DNA from 2 places in the Geodermatophilus sp. SYSU D00708 genome. Region 1 is predicted to be linked to the other one. Evidence: predicted binding sites of a transcription regulator. Region 1 holds the regulator's gene; the other holds the start of a gene.
The links. The regulator LexA, encoded in region 1, represses DNA repair genes until DNA is damaged. The targets are predictions, from matches to a motif close to TCGAACANNTGTTCGA.

Region 1 (9,643 bases):
CTCCACCTGCTGCGCGAGCTGCTGCAGCTGGTCCTCGTCGACCGGCCGCCCCTGACAGGCCCGGCGGACGCCGGCGACCACCTTGGTGCGGTTGAACGGCTCACTGACGCCGCTGCGCTTCACCACGGCGAGGACGGCCTCCTCCACCGTGGTGAACCGCCGTCCGCACGCGGGGCACGACCGGCGGCGACGGGTGGTCGCCCCCTCGTCGGCCTCGCGCGAGTCGATGACCCGGCTGTCGGGGTTGTGGCAGAAGGGGCAGCGCAAGGCGACTCCCCTCCCCTCGTGGTGGTCCGTCGATCGCTCCGCCCGGCCGGTGCGGCGGCCGCGGAGCGGCCGGAGCGCCGGGCCCGGGAGGTCGGCTGTGGACCCTCCTGGGGACATCCGGTGGACGCCACGGGGAGAACCTGAGGACCGGCCTGTGGACGGGCTTACAACGGTGCAACTACTAGATGTAGGGGAACCCTAGGCCGCGGCCCACAAGATCTGCAAGCCGGGACACGCCCTCGAGACACGGCCGTGACCAGGGACGCTCTGCCGTCACACCCGCCACGGCGATCCGTCGCGACACGCCCCGCGGGGGTCGCTCGGAGGCGCCGGAGGGGTGTATGGCGTGTCGGTGAGACGACCGCGACGACGGGACGGAACCGGGTCAGGCGCGGACGACGCCGTCGGCACGCGGGCTGCGCGGCCGCGGCACACGGTCCCCCAGGCGCAGGGGCCGGGTGAGGCAGTCGAGCTCGGGGCGCGGCGGGACGGCGACCGCCTGGAGGTCGACGCGGGTGTCGTCGTCGGCCGCCCGGTGCCTCCCGGCCACCGCAGCGGGCGCCCGGTGACGGCCGGCGAACGCGCTCCCGACCGCCGGCATCTCCGCGGTGACGTCCCCACCGTGCCGACGCCGGGACGGACCGGCACCCCCGGCCGGCGCCAGAGCCGGCGCGCCCAGCACACCGGCGACCAGCCGCTCGCGGGCCGCGGCGCGCCCGAGGTCGAGTACCGGCGCGCCGGCACCCGCACCGGGGACCGCCGCGGCGGCGCCGGCGGTCGCCGGACGCGGCTCGGGCAGCCGCAGATCGCTCAGGGCGGTCCAGATCTCGCGGTTCCGGCCGGCGACCGCCACCCGGACCCAGACCTCACAGGAGCCCTGCGCGTCGTGGCGCCAGCCGAGGATCGACCCCGGCCACCAGGCTCCGTCCACGGACACCTCGACCGACTGCGACTGTTGGGTGAAGACCGCTGCTCGGCCTCCGGACGTCCGCGACACGGCACTGACGTTAGGTGGCCCGATGACCACAGAGCGTCAACGTCTCCGCACGGAGGGTTGACGAACCTGGCCGGTCCGCCTTGTCGCTGTCTGGCCTCGGCCGGGACCGCACCCGGGCGGCGGCGCGGTTCGTCGGCGACGTCAGGGCAGCTGGAGGACCTGGACGTCAGGGCAACTGGAGGACCTGGCCCGGGACGACCCGGGCGCCGTCGAGGTCGTTGATCTGCTCGATGGCGTCGACCACGGCGCGCACGTCCTCGTCCGGCCCGGCGAAGTCGGCGGCGATCGACCACACGCTGTCCCCGGCCTGCACGACGACGCTGCGCTCTCCGGCCAACCGCAGGTCGCCGTCACCGCCGGCCACCAGGGGACCGAGCCACGACCCCAGCGCCACGCCGGCACCCAGAGCGAGGACCACCGACAGCCGGCGGGCCCGCTGGGTGAGCCGCAGCCGCGATCCGGCGGCACCGCCGACCCGGCCACACCCCCCGCGCACCGGGCGACCCGACGGCGCACCAGGCACCGCCGCTCCCGCCGGACGCGCCGGCACCGGGCGCGCCACCCGGGGCCGCACGGGCACCGGCCGGGCCGCCCCGACACCCGGACGAGCAGCCTCAAGAACCGCCGGCCGGGACGGCGCCTGCACCGCCGGCCGGCCGACATCGACCCGGGACGGGACCGTCCGCGACACGGCGGGCCGCGGCGAGCGCCCCGGCTCGCTCCCGGCACCGCCCGGCACCGCCCGGAGCCGGGGCCGCCAGGGCACCTGCACCGCGTCGTCGAAGTCCAGCACCGCCTGCTGCACGCCTGCCACGACCACTCCTCCCGACCGACCCCGCACCGTCGAACGTCTGTTCGATTCGAACGTCTGTGCGATGTCTACCGGACGGGTCCGACAAACACCATCCCGCCCCGCCGAGCACTTCGAACATGTGTTTGATCGAGGGCCCTGAGCACGCTACGGTCGGTCCCGACGGACGAGACGTGCTGCGGTGAGCAGCCGACGAGGAGGCGACGGTGGCGGAGAAGAGCGGGACGTCGGGGAGCCGCCGGAGGACGGCCGGCACGCCGGCGACCACCGAGACGGCAGCCGTGCGCACCTTCCCCGACCGGGGTGAGGCCGGCGACGGCCTGACCCAGCGGCAGCGCCGCGTCCTCGAGGTCATCCGCGACTCGATCGACCGCCGCGGGTACCCGCCCTCGGTGCGCGAGATCGGTGAGGCCGTCGGCCTGTCCTCGGCCTCCTCGGTGGCCCACCAGCTGACGGTCCTGCAGAAGAAGGGCTGGCTGCGCCGCGACCCGAACCGGCCCCGGGCCCTCGACGTCCGCCTGCCCGGCGACGCCCCCGCGGAGCTCGTCGCCCCGGCCGCCCCCGCCGGCGTCGAGGAGGGTCCCGCCCCGACCTACGTGCCCCTGGTGGGCCGGATCGCCGCCGGTGGCCCGGTGCTCGCCGAGCAGGCCGTCGAGGACGTCTTCCCCCTGCCCCGCGAACTGGTCGGCGAGGGCACGCTGTTCATGCTGAAGGTGGCCGGTGACTCGATGGTCGAGGCCGCCATCTGCGACGGCGACTGGGTCGTGGTGCGCCAGCAGCCGACCGCCGAGAACGGCGAGATCGTCGCGGCCATGATCGACGGCGAGGCGACGGTCAAGACCTACAAGCGCCGCGACGGTCACGTGTGGCTGCTGCCGCACAACCCCGCGTACGAGCCGATCCCCGGTGACGAGGCGACCATCCTGGGCCGCGTCGTGACGGTGCTTCGCCGGGTCTGACGCGCGCCCCGCGCGCTCAGCTCAGCGCCGCCGCACGCTCAGCACACGCCCCGCCGCACACTCAGGAGCGGCGGCGCAACCTCCCGACGATCCACACCAGCGCGGCGGCGACGACCGCAGCGAGCACGCCGGCCGCGATGACCGTCGCGCCGCCGTCGTCGGTGCTGAGCAGGTCCGGCACGGAGCCGTCCGCCGACCCGGAGGCCGCGGCCGGGCTGGGGACCGCGCTCAACGGGACGACCGTGACGTCGGCCGGCAGCCCCTCGCTGGACACGACCAGACCGGTCGTGTCGGCGGTGAAGCTGATCGCCTCACCCTGCGGCGACTCGGGCAGGGGCAACCGGACCGGGTCGGCGGCCAGCGCACCGGCCACGTCGGATCCCGACAACGGCCACACGTAGGCGTCGGTGTAGGTGCGCAGCGCGACGAAGCGGCCGTCGGGCGAGACCGCTCCCCCGGTGACCATCAGCTGGCCGGCGCGCCCGACGGGGCCACCGGGAGTGCCGGTGAGCGTGAACTCGACGCCGGCCACCTCGGTGAGGCCGACCGTGCCGGCGTCCACGAGGGCGCTCACGGGGCGGTACACCTTGCTCGCGCCGAGCACCTCCTTGGACACCAGGTAGGGCGTGCCGTCGGGGGCGAGCAGGAGCGCCTCCACGTCGCGTCGTCCCTCGGGGAAGGCCAGCCGGTAGACCTCGGTGGTGTCGTCCGGGCGAAGGGCGATGAGCGCCACCGTCTCCCGCGTGCCGTTGTTGTCCCCGGTGTCGGCCAGCCACACCGTCCCATCGGCCGCCACCGCGAGGTCCTCGGGGTCGTAGGGGTCCACCGCCGCGCTGCGCACGTCGATCACCAGGCAGGTGGCGTCCAGGACGTACACGTCGACCCGGTCCCCGCCGTCGTCGATGGCCAGCATGCGGTTCCCCACCACCGCCAGGCCGGAGAGCTCCGGCAGGCGCGGGTCGGTGACCTGGCACTGCGTGCGCGGGCCCGCGGCCTCCTCGGCGTACGCGGGCACGCCGGCACCCTGCACGAGCGTCAGTGCGAGGGCCGACCCCGCTGCCAGACGCCGTACCGCGGAGCCGCTACGCGGACGGGTGGCCAGCTCGGGCACCCACCCAGCGTGACATCGCGACTGCGTCCAGTGCGTGAACCACGCCCAACAGCAGGATGCCGACCGACGCTCCGACCACGGCGTCGGTGACCCAGTGGAAGTCCAGGGACACCATGGCCACGCCGGTGGCGACCGGTCCGGCCACGCTCAGCAGCCGGAACGTCCGCTGCACGCCGGCCGAGAGACGGAACTCCACCGCCTGCCAGCGGGCGACGCCCCACATCAGCACCGCGTTGGCCACGTGGCCCGACGGATAGGACTGGCCGTCGCGGTGGAAGAACGACCCCGGGTAGGCCGGCGCGGTGCGCCCCGTCCCGTACTTGAAGCCGTAGACGACCACGGTGAGCAGCGCCAGCGCGACCAGGACCCGTAGCAGCGGCACGACCGTCCGGCGCGACCAGAGCAGGTAGCTCACCAGGACCGCCAGGACGATCAGGATGAAGCCGCGCCCGCCGAGCTGGGTGACCGCCCAGACCGGCCAGTACGCCGCGGAGTCCTTGAGGTCCCAGGAACTGACCACCTCGGAGACCCGCAGGTCCATCCGCTCGAGGACGCCGCGGCTGAGCAGGTCGGCGGTGACCGCCACGGTGACGAGCAGGGCCGCGCCGAGCAGCCACCACGGCGGCCGGCCGGCGGAGACGACCCGCTCGTGCGGCGCGGTCGCGACGTCGCCGGCCGCTGGGCGCTCGCCCGGCCGTCGCCGCACCGCGCCGCTGGTCACGTCCTCACGGTACCGGGACGTGACCCGATCGTGACCTCGGCTGACCGGAACGGGCGCGCCACCCCGGTCAGCCGACCGGAGCGGCGAACTCCTCCAGGGCGGCGGCGAGCGCGCCGTCCACCCGGGCGGTCAGCCGGGTCCCGCCGGCCTCGTGCTCCTCCCGGAGCACCTCGCCGTCGCGGTGCACGCGCGCGACCAGGTCGCCGCGGTCGTAGGGCACCAGCACGTCGACGTCGACGTCCGGGCGGGGCAGCCGTGCGGCGACGATGTCACGGAGCTGCTCGACGCCCTGCCCGGTGCGGGCGGACACCCACACCGCGCCGGGCAGCGCCCGGCGGAGCATGAGGATGTCCTCCTCGCTCATCGCGTCGACCTTGTTGACGACGATCAGCTCGGGCACCGCCGAGGCGTCGATCTCCTGGAGGACGACGTGGACGGCGTCGATCTGGCCCAGCGGGTCGGGGTCGGAGCCGTCGACGACGTGCAGCAGCAGGTCGGCGGCGGCCACCTCCTCGAGCGTGGACCGGAAGGCGTCGACCAACTGGTGCGGCAGGTGCCGCACGAAGCCGACGGTGTCGGTGAGGGTGTACTCCCGGCCGTCCGGGGACTGCGCCCGCCGGACCGTCGGGTCCAGGGTGGCGAACAGGGCGTTCTCCACCAGCACCCCGGCGCCGGTCAGCCGGTTGAGCAGGCTGGACTTGCCGGCGTTGGTGTAGCCGGCGATCGCCACGCTCGGGACGGCGTTGCGCCCCCGGCTGCTGCGCTGGGTGGCCCGGGCGGTGGCCATGCCGGCGATCTCCCGCCGCAGCTTGCTGACCCGGGCGCGGATGCGCCGTCGGTCGGTCTCGATCTTCGTCTCACCCGGACCGCGGGTACCGATGCCGCCACCGCCGGCGACCCGGCCACCGGCCTGCCGGGACAGCGACTCACCCCACCCGCGCAGCCGGGGGAGCATGTACTGCATCTGGGCCAGCTCGACCTGCGCCTTGCCCTCCCGGCTCGACGCGTGCTGGGCGAAGATGTCGAGGATCAGCGCGGTCCGGTCGACCACCTTGACCTTGAGGATCTTCTCCAGCGCGTTGAGCTGGCCGGGCGTCAGCTCGCCGTCGCAGATCACCGTGTCGGCGCCGGCCGCGGCGACGATGTCGCGGATCTCGGCGGCCTTGCCCGAGCCGACGTAGGTGCCCGCGTCGGGCTTGTCGCGCCGCTGGCTGACCGCCTCCAGGACCTGCGAGCCGGCGGTCTCGGCCAGCGCGGCGAGCTCGGCGAGGGACCGGTCGGCGTCGGCCTGGGTCCCCTCGGTCCAGACACCGACCAGCACGACGCGCTCCAGGCGCAGCTGGCGGTACTCGACCTCGGTGACGTCGGCGAGCTCGGTGGACAGGCCCGCCACGCGGCGCAGCGCGCCGCGCGCCTCGAGGTCGTAGGAGCCCGTCGTCTCCTCCGGCTCGCCCCACCGCTCGGCGGGACGGGTCGCCTCCTCGGCCGGCTCGGGGGCGGCGCGCAGGGCCCGCTCCTCGGCGCCGCCGTGGCCGGCGCGGTTCTGTGCTGTCGTCATCGTGTCCAGCGTGGCACGCCCCACCTGCCGGGGCATCTGAGTTGTCATCGCCCGGTACAACACCGCGGCCGCCCGGGACCATCCCGACGCGTGACCGGGGCGGCGCCGGGTAGGGCCGGACCCCGACGACCACGAGGAGGCCGAGCATGACCGAGAGCAGCAGCCCGGGCGCCGACGAGGAACTCGACGACCCGGGCCGCGACCCCAAGGGCCTCGACCCGCCGCGCAACCCCCTGGGCGCCGGTCCCGACCAGGACAGCGGCCGCGGCCGGCCGTCGGGCAGCCCCGGCACCGCCGGCGAGTCGATGATGCCGGAGGCTCCGGAGGGCGAGGAGACGCCGAAGAGCTGAGGGACTCCGCGGGCGGGTCAGTCCCCGAGCCACTCGGGGGTCAGCTCGCCCGCGGCCACCACGACCGCGGGGCCGGTGAGCACCGTCGTCGTCGCGTCGATGCGGACGGTGAGCCGGCCGCCGGGGACGTCGACGACCACCGTCCCCGCGTCGGCCCCGCCGGCCTCCAGCGCGGCCCACGCCGCCGCGCAGGCGCCGGTGCCGCACGACCGGGTCTCCCCCACGCCCCGCTCCGACACCCGCAGCCGGACGTGCGCGGCGGGCTCGAGCACGTTGACGAACTCGACGTTGACCCCGTCCGGGAACAGCGCCGGGTCGACGCCGGGTGCGGTGCCGAGGTCGAGGGTGTCGACGTCGACGTCGGTCAGGCAGGCCAGGTGCGGGTTGCCCATCGACAGCGCGCGGCCGGGGAACGACGTCCCGTCCAGCTGCGCCGCCCCGTGGCCGAAGGGCCGGGCGGGCCCCATGTCGACCCAGTACCCCCCGTCGGGGGCCGCACCGACCCGGCGCGGCCCGCCACGGGTGCCCACCAGGACGCCGCCCTCGCAGGCGGCGCGGTCGAGCAGCCCCTCGGTCACCAGGACGTGCAGGAACAGCCGGATGCCGTTGCCGCACATCTCGGCGTGCGAGCCGTCGGCGTTGCGGTGGTCCATGAACCACTCGCACTGCCCGAGCGCCTCGCCGAGCACCGCGGGCGCGTCGGGCACGTGCACGCTGCGGACGACGCGCAGCACGCCGTCCCCGCCGAGACCGGCCCGCCGCTCGCACAGCCGGCGCACCATCACGGCGTCCAGCCGGTCCTCCGGCCAGAGGCTGCCGTCGGGGTCGGGCAGGACGACGAAGTCGTTCTCCGTGCCGTGTCCGACGAGCACCCGGTTCGCAGTCACCGGCCGATCGTACGAGCGGTGATCAGCGCCTCCGCGGCGTCGACCAGATCGGGGCGGGCGGCGTCGAGCCAGGTGGTCGCGGCGTCGCGCCGGAACCACGACCGCTGCCTGCGGACGAAGCGGCGCGTGGTCGACACCGTGCGCTCGCGGGCCTCCTCGGCGGTCAGCTCGCCGTCGAGCTGGGCGAGGACCTGCGCGTAGCCGAGGGCCCGCGACGCGGTGGGGCCCTCCCGCAGGCCGTCGGCGGCCAGCGCCTCGACCTCGGCGACGAAGCCGGCCGCCCACATCCGGTCCACCCGGACGGCGATCCGCCGGTCGAGCTCGGCGGGGTCGCGGTCCAGGCCGACGACGACGGCCGGGTAGTGCGGCCGGGGGTCCGGCAGCTGCGCGCGGAAGGGGCCGCCGGTGATCTCCACGACCTCCAGTGCGCGCACGATCCGGCGTCCGTTGCTGGGCAGCACCACTGCGGCCGCGGCGGGGTCGACGGCGGCCAGCCGGGCGTGCAGGACCGCCGGGCCCGCCTCGGCGAGCTCGGCCTCCAGGCGTGCCCGGACTGCCGGGTCGGTGCCGGGGAAGTCCAGCTCGTCGAGGACGGCCCGGACGTAGAGGCCCGACCCGCCGACCAGCAGGGGCACGGTGCCCGCGGCCCGCAGCCGGTCGATCTCGGCCCGCGCGAGCCGGCGGTACTCGGCGACCGACGCCGCCTGCCGCACGTGCCACACGTCGAGCAGGTGGTGCGGGACACCGTCCCGCTCGGCGACGTCGGGTTTGGCGGTGCCGATGTCCATGCCGCGGTAGAGCTGCATGGAGTCGGCGTTGACCACCTCACCGCCCAGCCGGTGGGCCAGGGCCACGCCCAGTGCGGTCTTGCCGGTGGCGGTCGGACCGACCAGGGCGACGACGGGCGGCTGCGCCGTCACGGGACCAGCCAGTCGGCGACGAGGTAGCCGACGCCGTAGGGGGCGAGGTCCGCGTGCAGCCGTGCCTGCACCTCCCGGCCGGTGAGCAGGGCCCCGACGGCGCGCCAGGTGGGCACACCGGAGGCCAGGAGCCGCTCCCCCTCGGCGGGGTCGAGCCCCGCGAGCGCCGCCGCGTCCCCGGTCGCCAACGCCCGCGCGACGGCCTCGTCGAACGGCCCGGCGGCCGGGTCCAGGTAGCCGGGGGCCTTGACCGTGCGGCGCGCCGAGCCGTCGCCCATGGCCAGGACGCCGACCCTCCCCGGCAGCCCGGTGACGGCCGCGGCGAGGTCCGCGGGCGCCACGCCGAGCCGCACGCCGTCGAACCCGGCCTCGTCCAGCAGCCAGGCGCCCACCGTGTGCGCGAGTGGCGTGGACCGGCCGCCCGGGCGTCGCTGTCCCGCGAACGGCACGTCGAGGTCGACGCCGAAGCGGCGGAGGTCCCCGCCGTCCCCCGCGCCGAACCGGCCGTCGGCGCCGCCGCCCACGACGACCACCGCCTCCGGCCGGTGGGCGAGCAGCGCGTCGAGCGCGTCGGCGCAGGCCGCACGCAGGTCGCTGGTCTCCGGCACGGCCCGCCCCTCCACCTGCGGCATGAGCAGCGGCGGGCAGGGACAGAAGGCGACCGTGAGGAGACCCGGGGTCCCCTGGGCGGCGGATCCGGCCGGGCTGGAGCTCACCCGAGCAGTGTCGCGGATGCGACGTGGGACACTGCGGTGCGTGTCGAGCACGGAGAACGCCGAAAGCACCTCGCAGCAGGTCCCCACCCCGGACACGGCCGGCTCCGAGGCGGTCACCCCCGAGGCGGGGACGGCGGCCACGCCCGCCCCCGGCGACGCCGCGCTGGCCGACCCGGCCGCGGGGTCACCGGAGGTCGCCGCACCGTCCGGGCCGGCCCCGGGGACGCCCACCGGCAGCGCCCCCGAGGCAGCCGCCCCGGTCGGCGACCCCGGCACCGTCCCGCCGGGGACCGTGGTGCCGGAGGCGGTCGCACCGGACGCCGCGAGCCCCGACGCCGCTGCCGAG
Region 2 (9,643 bases), on a different contig from region 1:
CGGACCGGCGTCTCCGGCAGGATCGCGGGCTCGGGGCTGGTGGTCGGCTGGTGCACGGTTCCTCCTCGCTCACGCGCGGCGTCCGGAAGCGGACCGGTCCGTCCCCCGGCACGCTAGCGGGGTGAGCAGCGTGTTCCCCGCAAGCGACGCGGCGGGTCTCGGACCTCACTAGGGTCGGCCGGGTGGGCGTGCGCGCGGGGATCGTCGTCACCGGGACCGAGGTGCTCACCGGGCGGGTGACCGACCGGAATGGCCCGTGGCTGGCCGAGCAGTTGCGGCTCCTGGGTGTGGACGTCGGTGCCGTCCTCGTGGTGGGGGACCGGCCCGACGACCTGCGCGGGGCGCTGCGGTACCTCGCCGGCGAGGACCTCGTCATCACCACCGGGGGCCTCGGGCCGACGGCCGACGACCTGACCGCGCAACTCGTGGGCGAGGTGCAGGGCCGGCCGTCCGCGGTCGACCCGGAGCTGGAGCGGCGGATCGGCGCGATCGTCGAGGGGCTCATGGAGGGCCGCGGCTGGCGGGCCGACGCCGAGGCGACCGCGGCCGGCGTCCGGAAGCAGGCGCTGGTCCCCGCGGGCGCCACCGTGCTGCCGCCGGTCGGGACCGCACCCGGTCTCGTCGTCCCACCGGCCGAGGGCCGCACCGGGCCGGTGGTCGTCGTGCTGCCCGGCCCGCCGTCGGAGCTGCAGGGCATGTGGCCCGCCGCGCTGGCCGACGCGCAGGTGCAGCGGGCGCTGGCCGACCGCGTCGAGCTGCGGCAGGAGACGGTCCGGCTGTGGGGGACGCTGGAGTCGCAGCTGGCGGCGACGCTGCGGCAGCACGAGTTCCCCGGCCTGGAGATCACCACCTGCCTCCGGGAGGGCGAGCTGGAGATCGTCAGCCGGTTCGGGCCCTCGGCGCAGCCCGAGTACGACCGGCTGGTCGACGTCCTGCGCGAGGCACACGGCGGGCAGCTGTTCTCCACCGGCCCGACCGTCGACGACCTGGTCGCCGAGGCGCTCGGCTCGCGCGGGCTGACGGTGGCCACCGCGGAGTCCTGCACGAGCGGATTGCTCGTGGCGCGGCTGACCGAGCGGGCGGGGTCGTCGGCGTGGGTCCTCGGCGGGGTGGCCTCGTACGCGAACTCGGCCAAGGAGCAGCTGGTCGGCGTGCCGGCGGAGATGCTGGCCGAGCACGGCGCGGTGAGCACCCAGGTGGCGGCGGCGCTGGCGGAGGGGGCGCGGGCCCGCTTCGGTGCCGACGTCGGCGTCGGCATCACCGGGATCGCCGGCCCCGGCGGCGGGTCGCCGGAGAAGCCGGTCGGCACGGTGCACCTGTGCGCCGTCGGCCCGGACGGGCACCAGCCGCGGTCGGTGGTGCTGCCGGGGTCGCGTTCGGCGGTCCGGCAGCGGGCCGTGTCGCTGGCGATGCACATGCTGCGCCAGCTGCTCCTCGGCGGCCCGCCGGCGTGAGCGTCCTGACGCTGCACGCGACCGGGCCCGAGGCGCCGGCGGAGGTCTGGGAGCGCTACGCCGTACCGGCGCGGTGGCCGGAGTGGGCGCCGCAGGTCACCGGGGTGGAGCTGCCCGTTCCCCGGCTGGTCGCCGGTGTGCACGGCCGGGTGCACGGCCCGCTGGGGGTGGCGCTGCCCTTCGTGGTGGATGCCGTGGACGAGCCGGCCCGCCGGTGGTCCTGGACGGTGGCGCTCGGCCCGGTGCGGCTGCACCTGCTGCACTGGGTGGCCGAAGGTCCGGACGGCGGCAGCACGACCGGGCTGCGGATGGCGGGCCCGGCGCCGCTGGTGCTCGGGTACGCCCCGTTGGCCCGGTGGGCGATCGGCCGCCTGGTCCACTGAGGCACGGGTCCAGGCCCGTCGTCCGCCGTCCGAGCCACCGCGTGGACGCCGGCCTCCACGCGGTCCTCTGCGCCCGCCCCGGCGGCGACGAACCACGCGCCGTGGCCGCCCTGACGGCGACGAACCAGCGCCGTCCTCTGCGCCCGCTCCGAAGGTGACGAACCACGCGCCGTGGCAGCCCTGACGGCGACGAACCACGCGCTCTGGTCGCCGGACCCGCGGTGTAGTGCGTGTTCGGCGACCACACGGCGAGGACGGTGCCGAAGGCCACCGGACTCCGCCGCCGCGACTCCTCCGAAGCGTGGCCGTCAACCACGCCCGTGGATCTGTGGACAGCCGTATGACCTGGGGATTCGACCTGCGGCGGGACCCTCGCGGCGGTGGACTACGAACGCTTGATCGAACCGCTGGGGAGGTGTCGTGGACGAGTTGCCGGAGGTGCTGCGGGCGCTGACCGCAGCCCTTGACACCCTGTCCGGGGAGGAGCTGGCGCCGTTGTTCGGGCCGGCGCTGCTGGTCCGGCTGCCGTGGGCTGCTGGCCGCGCAGAACCGGCTGGCCGCCGAGGTGGCGCGCACGGTGGCCGAGTGCGAGGGCACCGGCGCGGCGGAGTTCGACGGGCTGAAGTCCATGGCGTCGTGGCTGCGCGGGCACGGGCACCTGTCGGCGGCCGAGGCCGGCCGGGTGGTCCGCGCCGGGCGGGCGTGCGCGTCTCTGCCGGCGGTGGCCGCGGCGTTCGCCGCCGGCGCGGTGACCGAGGGCCAGGTCGCGCTCATCGAGCCGATCACCCGGCACGACCGGCTCAGCGCCGCCGCCCAAGGCGTCGACCTGGCCGAGGTGGACGCCGTGCTGGCGCAGGTCGCCGCGCAGCGGCCACACGACGAGCTGCGGCAGGTGGTGCACCACTACCTGGCCCGCCTCGATCCCGACGGGCCCGAGCCGGATCCGACCGCGGGTCGGCGGCTGGCCATCGCCCGCCACGCCGACGGCGGCATCACCGGCCGGGTCGACCTCGACGCGGTCGGCGGGGAGAAGCTGGCCGCCGCGCTGGAAGCGGTCGTGCAGGCCGGCCGGTGCGCGGGCGACGACCGCTCCCGCGGCCAGCAGCTGGCCGACGCGCTGGTGCAGCTGTGCGACAACCAGCTGGCCGCCGGCGGCCTGCCGCAGCTGCGCGGGCACAAGCCGCAGGTGCTGGTGCAGATCGGCATCGAGGACCTGGTGGACCCGGCCACCGCCCCCGGTGCCGGCACGCTCGGCTCGGGGGCGGTGATCTCCGCGGCCCGGGCCCGGTGGCTGGCCTGCGACGGGCAGCTCACCCGGATCGTGCTCGGCCCCGACGGGCGGCCGCTGGACTACGGCCGCACCCTCCGCCTCGTCCCGCCCCACCTACGACGGGCGGTGGAGGTCCGCGACGGCGGCTGCGTGTTCGCCGGCTGCGGCGCTCCGACCTGGTGGTGCGACGTGCACCACGTGCTGGAGTGGATCAACGGCGGCCACACCAGCCTGGACAACTCCGCGCTGCTCTGCGAGCGGCACCACACCAAGGTCCACCACGGCTTCCGCGTCGAGCGACAACCCGACGGCCGATGGCGCACCTGGCGCCCCGACGGCACCCCGATCCACACCGGCCCGCTGCTTCCCGCCGCCGCCTGACACGCCACGCGGCGGGCCCGCCGCCCCGCGCGGTCGGCCCCGCCCTGGTCCGCTGCTGCCCATGGCCGCCTGACTCGCCCCGGGCCCGCTCCTGCACGCCGCGACCTGACCCCTCCGACCCACGTGGCGTCGGAGGGGTCGGCGCGCGGGCCGTACCGCGTGGCCCCCCGGCCGTGTGACCGCGGGCGGCGGCGTCCTCGAGAGCTCCAGCGACGGCGGTCGAGCGGCCCCGTCGAGCGCGTTCCACGTGGAACCGCACGGTCGTACCGTGCCGCCATGGGCGTCACGCACGAGGTCACGAACCAGGCCCCGCCGCTGGCCGGGCACGACCCGATCGCCGGGGACGCCGCCCTCGCCGAGGCCTGCGTACGGCACGCCGACGCCGCCACCCTGGACTCGCTCAAGGCGCTCGGCGCCCTCGCCGGCAGCGAGCAGGCGCAGGAGTGGGGGCGGTTGGCCAACGAGAACCCGCCCCGCCTGCGGACCCACGACCGCTACGGGCACCGGGTCGACGAGGTGGAGTTCCACCCCGCCTGGCACGACCTCATGCGCACCGCGGTGGAGCACGGGCTGGCCGGCGCACCGTGGGCGCCCGTGTCCTCCGCCCACCCCACCACCCCGGCGGACCCCCACGCGCACGTGCGCCGGGCCGTCGGCTACCTCGGCTGGACCCAGGTCGAGATGGGGCACGCCTGCCCGGTGACCATGACCTACGCCGTCGTCCCCGCGCTGCGCGCCGCCCCCGACCTGGCCGCCCGCTACGAGCCCGGCCTCACCGCCACCGCCTACGAGTTCGGCCTCGCCGAGCCGACGGGCAAGCGCGGCCTGGTCGCCGGCATGGGCATGACCGAGAAGCAGGGCGGCTCCGACGTCCGCGCCAACACCACCCGCGCCGTCCCGGCACCGGACGGCAGCTACGCCCTGACCGGCCACAAGTGGTTCACCAGCGCCCCGATGAGCGACCTCTTCCTCGTCCTCGCCCAGCTCCCCGAGGGTGTCTCTTGCTTCCTCGTCCCCCGGGTGCTGCCCGACGGCAGCCGCAACGTCTTCCGGCTGCAGCGGCTCAAGGACAAGCTCGGCGACCGCTCCAACGCCTCCAGCGAGGTCGAGTTCGAGGGGACGACGGGCTGGTTGGTGGGCGAGCCCGGCCGCGGGGTCCCGACGATCATCGAGATGGTCAACGCGACCCGGCTGGACTGCGTCCTCGGCTCCGCGGCCACCGTGCGCGCCGCGCTCACCCAGGCCGTCCACCATGCCCGGCACCGGTGGGCGTTCGGCGCGCTGCTCGCCGACCAGCCGCTCATGCAGAACGTCCTCGCCGACCTCGCGGTCGAGAGCGAGGCGGCCACCGCGCTGGCCGTCCGGTTGGCGGCGGCCGTCGACGCGAGGGAGTCGGCCTTCCTCCGCCTGGCCGGAGCCGCCGCCAAGTTCTGGGTCTGCAAGCGCACCCCCACCGCGGTCGCCGAGGCCATGGAGGTGCTGGGCGGCAACGGCTACGTCGAGGAGTCCGGGCTCCCGCGGCTCTACCGACAGGCCCCGCTGAACTCCATCTGGGAGGGCTCGGGCAACGTCATCGCCCTCGACGTGCTGCGGGCGATGAGCCGCTCCTCGGACTCGCTGGCCGCCGTCCGCGCCGAGATCGACCTCACCCGCGGAGCCGACCCGAGGCTGGACACCGCGGTCGCCCGGCTGGCCGCCGAGCTCGCCGACCCCGACCAGCTGCCGATGCGCGCCCGCCGCGTCGCCGCCCTGCTCGCGCTGTGCCTGCAGGGGTCGCTGCTGCTGCGGTTCGCCCCGGACGCGGTCGCCGACGCGTTCTGCGCGACCCGCCTGGCCGGCGACTGGAGCCCGGCACTGGGGTCCCTCCCGGCCGGGTCGGCCGTGCGCCGCATCATGGACCGGGCGACAGTGGAGGCTGCCTGAATTACACGCGTGCCGTTACCCTCGGTACTGCGTCGGACGCCGGATCCGTGGGGGGACGGGCCGTGGCGTCGTCCCACCGACGGGGGCCGACGCACGCTGCAGGGGGAGAGTGAGCTGGCTGGTGCACGGACACGTCCGGGGTGAGCACGTCGCCACAGCCGACCCCTTGTCCCCGGTTGCCGACGCCGTCTACCGCCTCGACCGCAACTGGCGGTTCACGTACGTCAACGCCGCCGCGGAGGACCTGTTCGGCGACGACGCCGACGAGATGGTCGGGCGGTACGCCTTCGAGCTCTTCCCCGAGGTCCGCGGCACCGTCATCGAGGACGAGTACCGGGCGGTGCTCGCCGACGGGCGACCCCGGACCTTCGAGTACTTCTACGTCCCCTTCGGCCGCTGGTTCGAGATCCGCGCCTTCGCCGACGCCGACGGGCTCACCGCCTTCCTGCGCGACATCGACGAGGAGCGCCGCAGTGAACGGCAGACCGCGGCCCAGCTGCACCAGGTCTCCGCCGTGCTCGAGGCGCTGCCCCAGGCCACCGCGCTGATCGACCCGGACGGCCGGATCGCCTCGGTGAACCGCCGGTGGCACGCCGCGAGCGAGCTCGTCCGCGCCGCGGGGCTGCGGCCCGGCGCGGTCGGGGACGACTACCTGGAGGTCCTGGCGCAGAACCTGTCGCTCGCGGACCTGCGCACCATCTCCACCGGCATCGGCGAGCTCCTCACCGGCGGCCCGGGGACGGCCGACCGCGCGTTCGTCCACGACTACGCGCACGCCTTCGGCGCCGACCCCCAGTGGTTCCGGCTGCAGGCCGCACGGGTCGAGCCCTCCGGGCAGGTGGTCGTCACCCACACCGACATCACCGAGCGGGTGCGGGTGCAGGAGCAACTGGCCTGGCAGGCCAGCCACGACGACCTGACCGGGCTGCCCAACCGCTCGCGGTTGCTTCAGCTGATCGGCGAGGCCCTCGCCGAGCCCCGGGCCCGGGCGTCGCTGCTCTTCCTGGACCTCGACGGGTTCAAGACGGTCAACGACTCCCTGGGCCACGAGGTCGGCGACGAGCTGCTGCGCCAGGTGGGCGCGCGGCTAGCCGACCAGGTGCGGCCCACCGACGCCGTCGGCCGGCTCGGCGGCGACCAGTTCCTCGTCCTGGCCCGCGGGTGCGACACCTCCGAGGCCGCGGCGCTGGCGTTCCGGCTGCAGTCGTCGTTCGCCCGCCCCTTCGTCGCCAACGGCATCTCCGTCCCGCTGTCGGCCAGCATCGGCGTCGCCTCCGCCCAGCCCGGCGCCCAGCAGGCGCACCAGCTGCTCAGCGACGCCGACGCCGCGGCCTACGCGGCCAAGGGATCCGGCCGCGACCGCATCCACCTGTTCTCCCCGGGGCTGCGCGAGGCCGCGCGCTGGCGGCTGGAGGTGGCCAACCGGCTGCGGGACGGCGCGGTCGACGAGTTCGTCGTCCACTACCAGCCGGTCGTGCGCGTCGACACCGGCGAGATCGACGGCGTGGAGGCGCTGCTGCGCTGGAACCACCCCGAGCGCGGCCTGCTCTCGCCCGACGCCTTCCTCTCCGTGGCCGAGGAGACCGGCCAGCTGATCCCGATCACCCGCTGGCTGCTGGGCGAGACCACCCGCCAGGCCGCGGAGTGGGCCGCCCAGGGCCTGCCGCTGCGCATGTCGGTCAACATCAGCGCCCGGCACTTCTCCGCCGAGACGCTGGTCCGCGACGTCCGGGTGGCCCTGCACGACTCCGGGCTGCCCCCGGAGCGGCTCGTGCTCGAGCTGACCGAGACCAGTGTCGCCGAGGACCCCACCCGCGCCGAGGACCAGCTGTCGGTGCTGCGCAACTTCGGCGTCCGCGTGGCGATCGACGACTTCGGGACCGGCTGGTCCTCCCTGGCCCAGCTCCTCGCGCTGCCCATCGGCACGCTGAAGATCGACCGCTCGCTGCTGACCGCGGCGGCACGGCTGGCCGCCGGCGGCACCGGCGCGGTGCTGGCCGCGATCGTCTCGCTGGCCCGGACTCTGGGCATCCGGTCGGTCGCCGAGGGCGTGGAGACCGCCGAGCACCTGCAGATGGTCCGGGAGGCCGGGTGCGACCTGGCCCAGGGCTACCTGGTGGCCCGCCCCATGCCCGCCGGGGACGTCACCCGCTGGGCGTCCCGGGTCCGCGCCGCCGGCGGCGACTCCTGCGCCCTGGCCCTGCAGAGCCGACGGTGACGGCCGGCCGGTGAGCGCGTCCCGCCTCCGGCGGAGGGTGTCCCGTCGGGCCACCGCCCCCGCCGGTCCGCCGCGCCCGGCCGGTCCGGCGTCCCCCGCGCCGGCGGCGACCCGGCAGACTGCCCCCGTGAGCGACCTCGACCTGGACCTGGCCGGCGAGCCGGACGCCGACACCGCCGACGGTGCGCCCGAGGGGCGGGCCCGACCGGCGCTGGACCTGCTCATCTGGGACGCGCCCAACATCGACATGACCCTGTCGACGGTGATCGGGGCCCGCCCGACGGCCGCCTCCCGGCCGCGGTTCGACGCCATCGCCGCGTGGTTCGTCGACGGCGCGGGCGACCCCGGGGCGCCCGACGCCCCCGAGGTCGAGGCGTGCGTGTTCGCCAACATCCCGCCGGTCGTCGGCTCGCTGCAGCGCTGGGTGGAGGCGCTGCGCAGCTTCGGGTTCGCCGTCTTCGCCCGGCCCAAGACCCAGCCGGACGACGACATCGACCAGGACATGCTCGACCACATCGCCGTCCGGCAGCACAGCCACCGGCTGCGCCGGCTGGTCGTCTTCTCCGGGGACGGCCGCAACTTCGCCGAGCCGCTGGAGCAGCTGGCCCGCTCCGGCACGCAGGTCGTCGTCGTCGCGTTCAGCGAGGTCGCCGGCTACGCCATCGGGTCGGACCTGCTGGAGTTCATCGACATCGAGGACGTGCCCGGCGCCTTCGTCGAGCCGCTGGACCGCGTGCGGCTGGACGCCCTGCCGCCGGACGGCGCGTGGCTTCGGCCCACGCGGAGCCTGCGCGACTTCGTGTCGGGCTTCCTGCGCCGCAACGGCTGACGGGTGGCAGGCGAGGCATCCGGGCCGGTCGCCAGCGAGGACCTCCTGGTCCCGGGTGAGACCTGCTGGCGGGTGGAGCGGGCCGAGCAGCACGCGGTGTTCGTCGACGCCGCGGACTACTTCGCGGCGCTCAAGGGCGCGGTGCTGCGGGCCCGGCGGCGGGTGCTGTTCATCGGCTGGGACTTCGACCCGCGCATCCGGCTGGACCCGCGCGGCTCCGGACGGCGGCGCACGGGCGCCCGGCGCGCGGACAAGCTCGGCCGGGTGCTCGAGGACGCCGTCAAGGCCAACCCGCAGCTGGAGATCGGCGTCCTGCAGTGGGACTACGGGATGCTGCTGGCCCTCGGCCGCGGGCTGGCCCCGATCGTGCTGCTCAACCGGCGCACCCCGTCCCGCCTGACGATGACCGTCGACACCCACCACCCGGTCGGCGGCGCGCACCACCAGAAGATCGTGGTGATCGACGACTGCCTGGCCTTCGCCGGCGGCATCGACGTCACCGCCGACCGCTGGGACACCGCCGAGCACCTCGACCGGCAGCCGCTGCGCCGCCGTCCCTCGACCCACCGGCCCACCGGCCCGTGGCACGACGTGACCAGCCTGGTGTCCGGCCCCGCTGCGCGGGCGCTCGGTGACCTGGCCCGGGAGCGCTGGGCGAGCGGCACCGGCCGCCCCCTCGAGCCGGTACCCGACGTCGAGGCCTGCTGGCCGCCCGAGGTCGAGCCGCTGCTCACCGACGTCGACGTCGCCATCTCCCGCACCCGTCCCGAGCACGGCGGTGACGAGCTGGTGCACGAGGTGGAGCTGCTGTGGCTGGCCGCGATCGCCGGCGCCCGGCACAGCGTCTACATCGAGAGCCAGTACTTCGCCAACCGCCGGATCGCCGAGGCCATCGCCGAACGGCTGCGCGAGGACGACGGTCCGGAGGTCGTCGTCGTCAACCCGGAGAGCGCCGACGGCTGGCTGGAGGAGAAGGCGATGGGCACCGCCCGCGCCAAGCTGCTGGCCCTGGTGCGCGACGCCGACGTCCACGACCGGTTCCGGCTGTACGTGCCGGTCACGGCCGGACGGCGGCCGGTCTACGTGCACGCCAAGGTCACCGTGGTCGACGACCGGCTGCTGCGGATCGGGTCGTCCAACCTGAACAACCGCTCGATGGGCCTGGACACCGAGTGCGACCTGTCC

Region 2: the regulator LexA is predicted to act here: its motif matches at 2,225-2,240, upstream of ACI79D_RS08505 (DUF222 domain-containing protein).

What each region holds. Positions count from the first base shown of each region.
Region 1 covers NZ_JBJGYS010000006.1:128,808-138,450, forward strand. Annotated here, with positions in the region: gene nrdR (transcriptional regulator NrdR) at 1-267, opposite strand, end outside; gene ACI79D_RS07695 (hypothetical protein) at 653-1,198, opposite strand; gene ACI79D_RS07700 (LysM peptidoglycan-binding domain-containing protein) at 1,431-1,760, opposite strand; gene lexA (transcriptional repressor LexA) at 2,282-3,034, shown strand; gene ACI79D_RS07710 (hypothetical protein) at 3,096-4,049, opposite strand; gene ACI79D_RS07715 (phosphatase PAP2 family protein) at 4,117-4,866, opposite strand; gene hflX (GTPase HflX) at 4,934-6,424, opposite strand; gene ACI79D_RS07725 (hypothetical protein) at 6,571-6,774, shown strand; gene dapF (diaminopimelate epimerase) at 6,792-7,661, opposite strand; gene miaA (tRNA (adenosine(37)-N6)-dimethylallyltransferase MiaA) at 7,658-8,581, opposite strand; gene ACI79D_RS07740 (hypothetical protein) at 8,578-9,297, opposite strand; gene ACI79D_RS07745 (DUF349 domain-containing protein) at 9,338-9,643, shown strand, end outside.
Region 2 covers NZ_JBJGYS010000007.1:94,721-104,363, reverse strand. Annotated here, with positions in the region: gene ACI79D_RS08520 (hypothetical protein) at 1-56, opposite strand, end outside; gene ACI79D_RS08515 (competence/damage-inducible protein A) at 183-1,454, shown strand; gene ACI79D_RS08510 (SRPBCC family protein) at 1,451-1,837, shown strand; gene ACI79D_RS08505 (DUF222 domain-containing protein) at 2,415-3,488, shown strand; gene ACI79D_RS08500 (acyl-CoA dehydrogenase family protein) at 3,765-5,411, shown strand; gene ACI79D_RS08495 (putative bifunctional diguanylate cyclase/phosphodiesterase) at 5,578-7,629, shown strand; gene ACI79D_RS08490 (NYN domain-containing protein) at 7,757-8,458, shown strand; gene ACI79D_RS08485 (phospholipase D-like domain-containing protein) at 8,462-9,643, shown strand, end outside.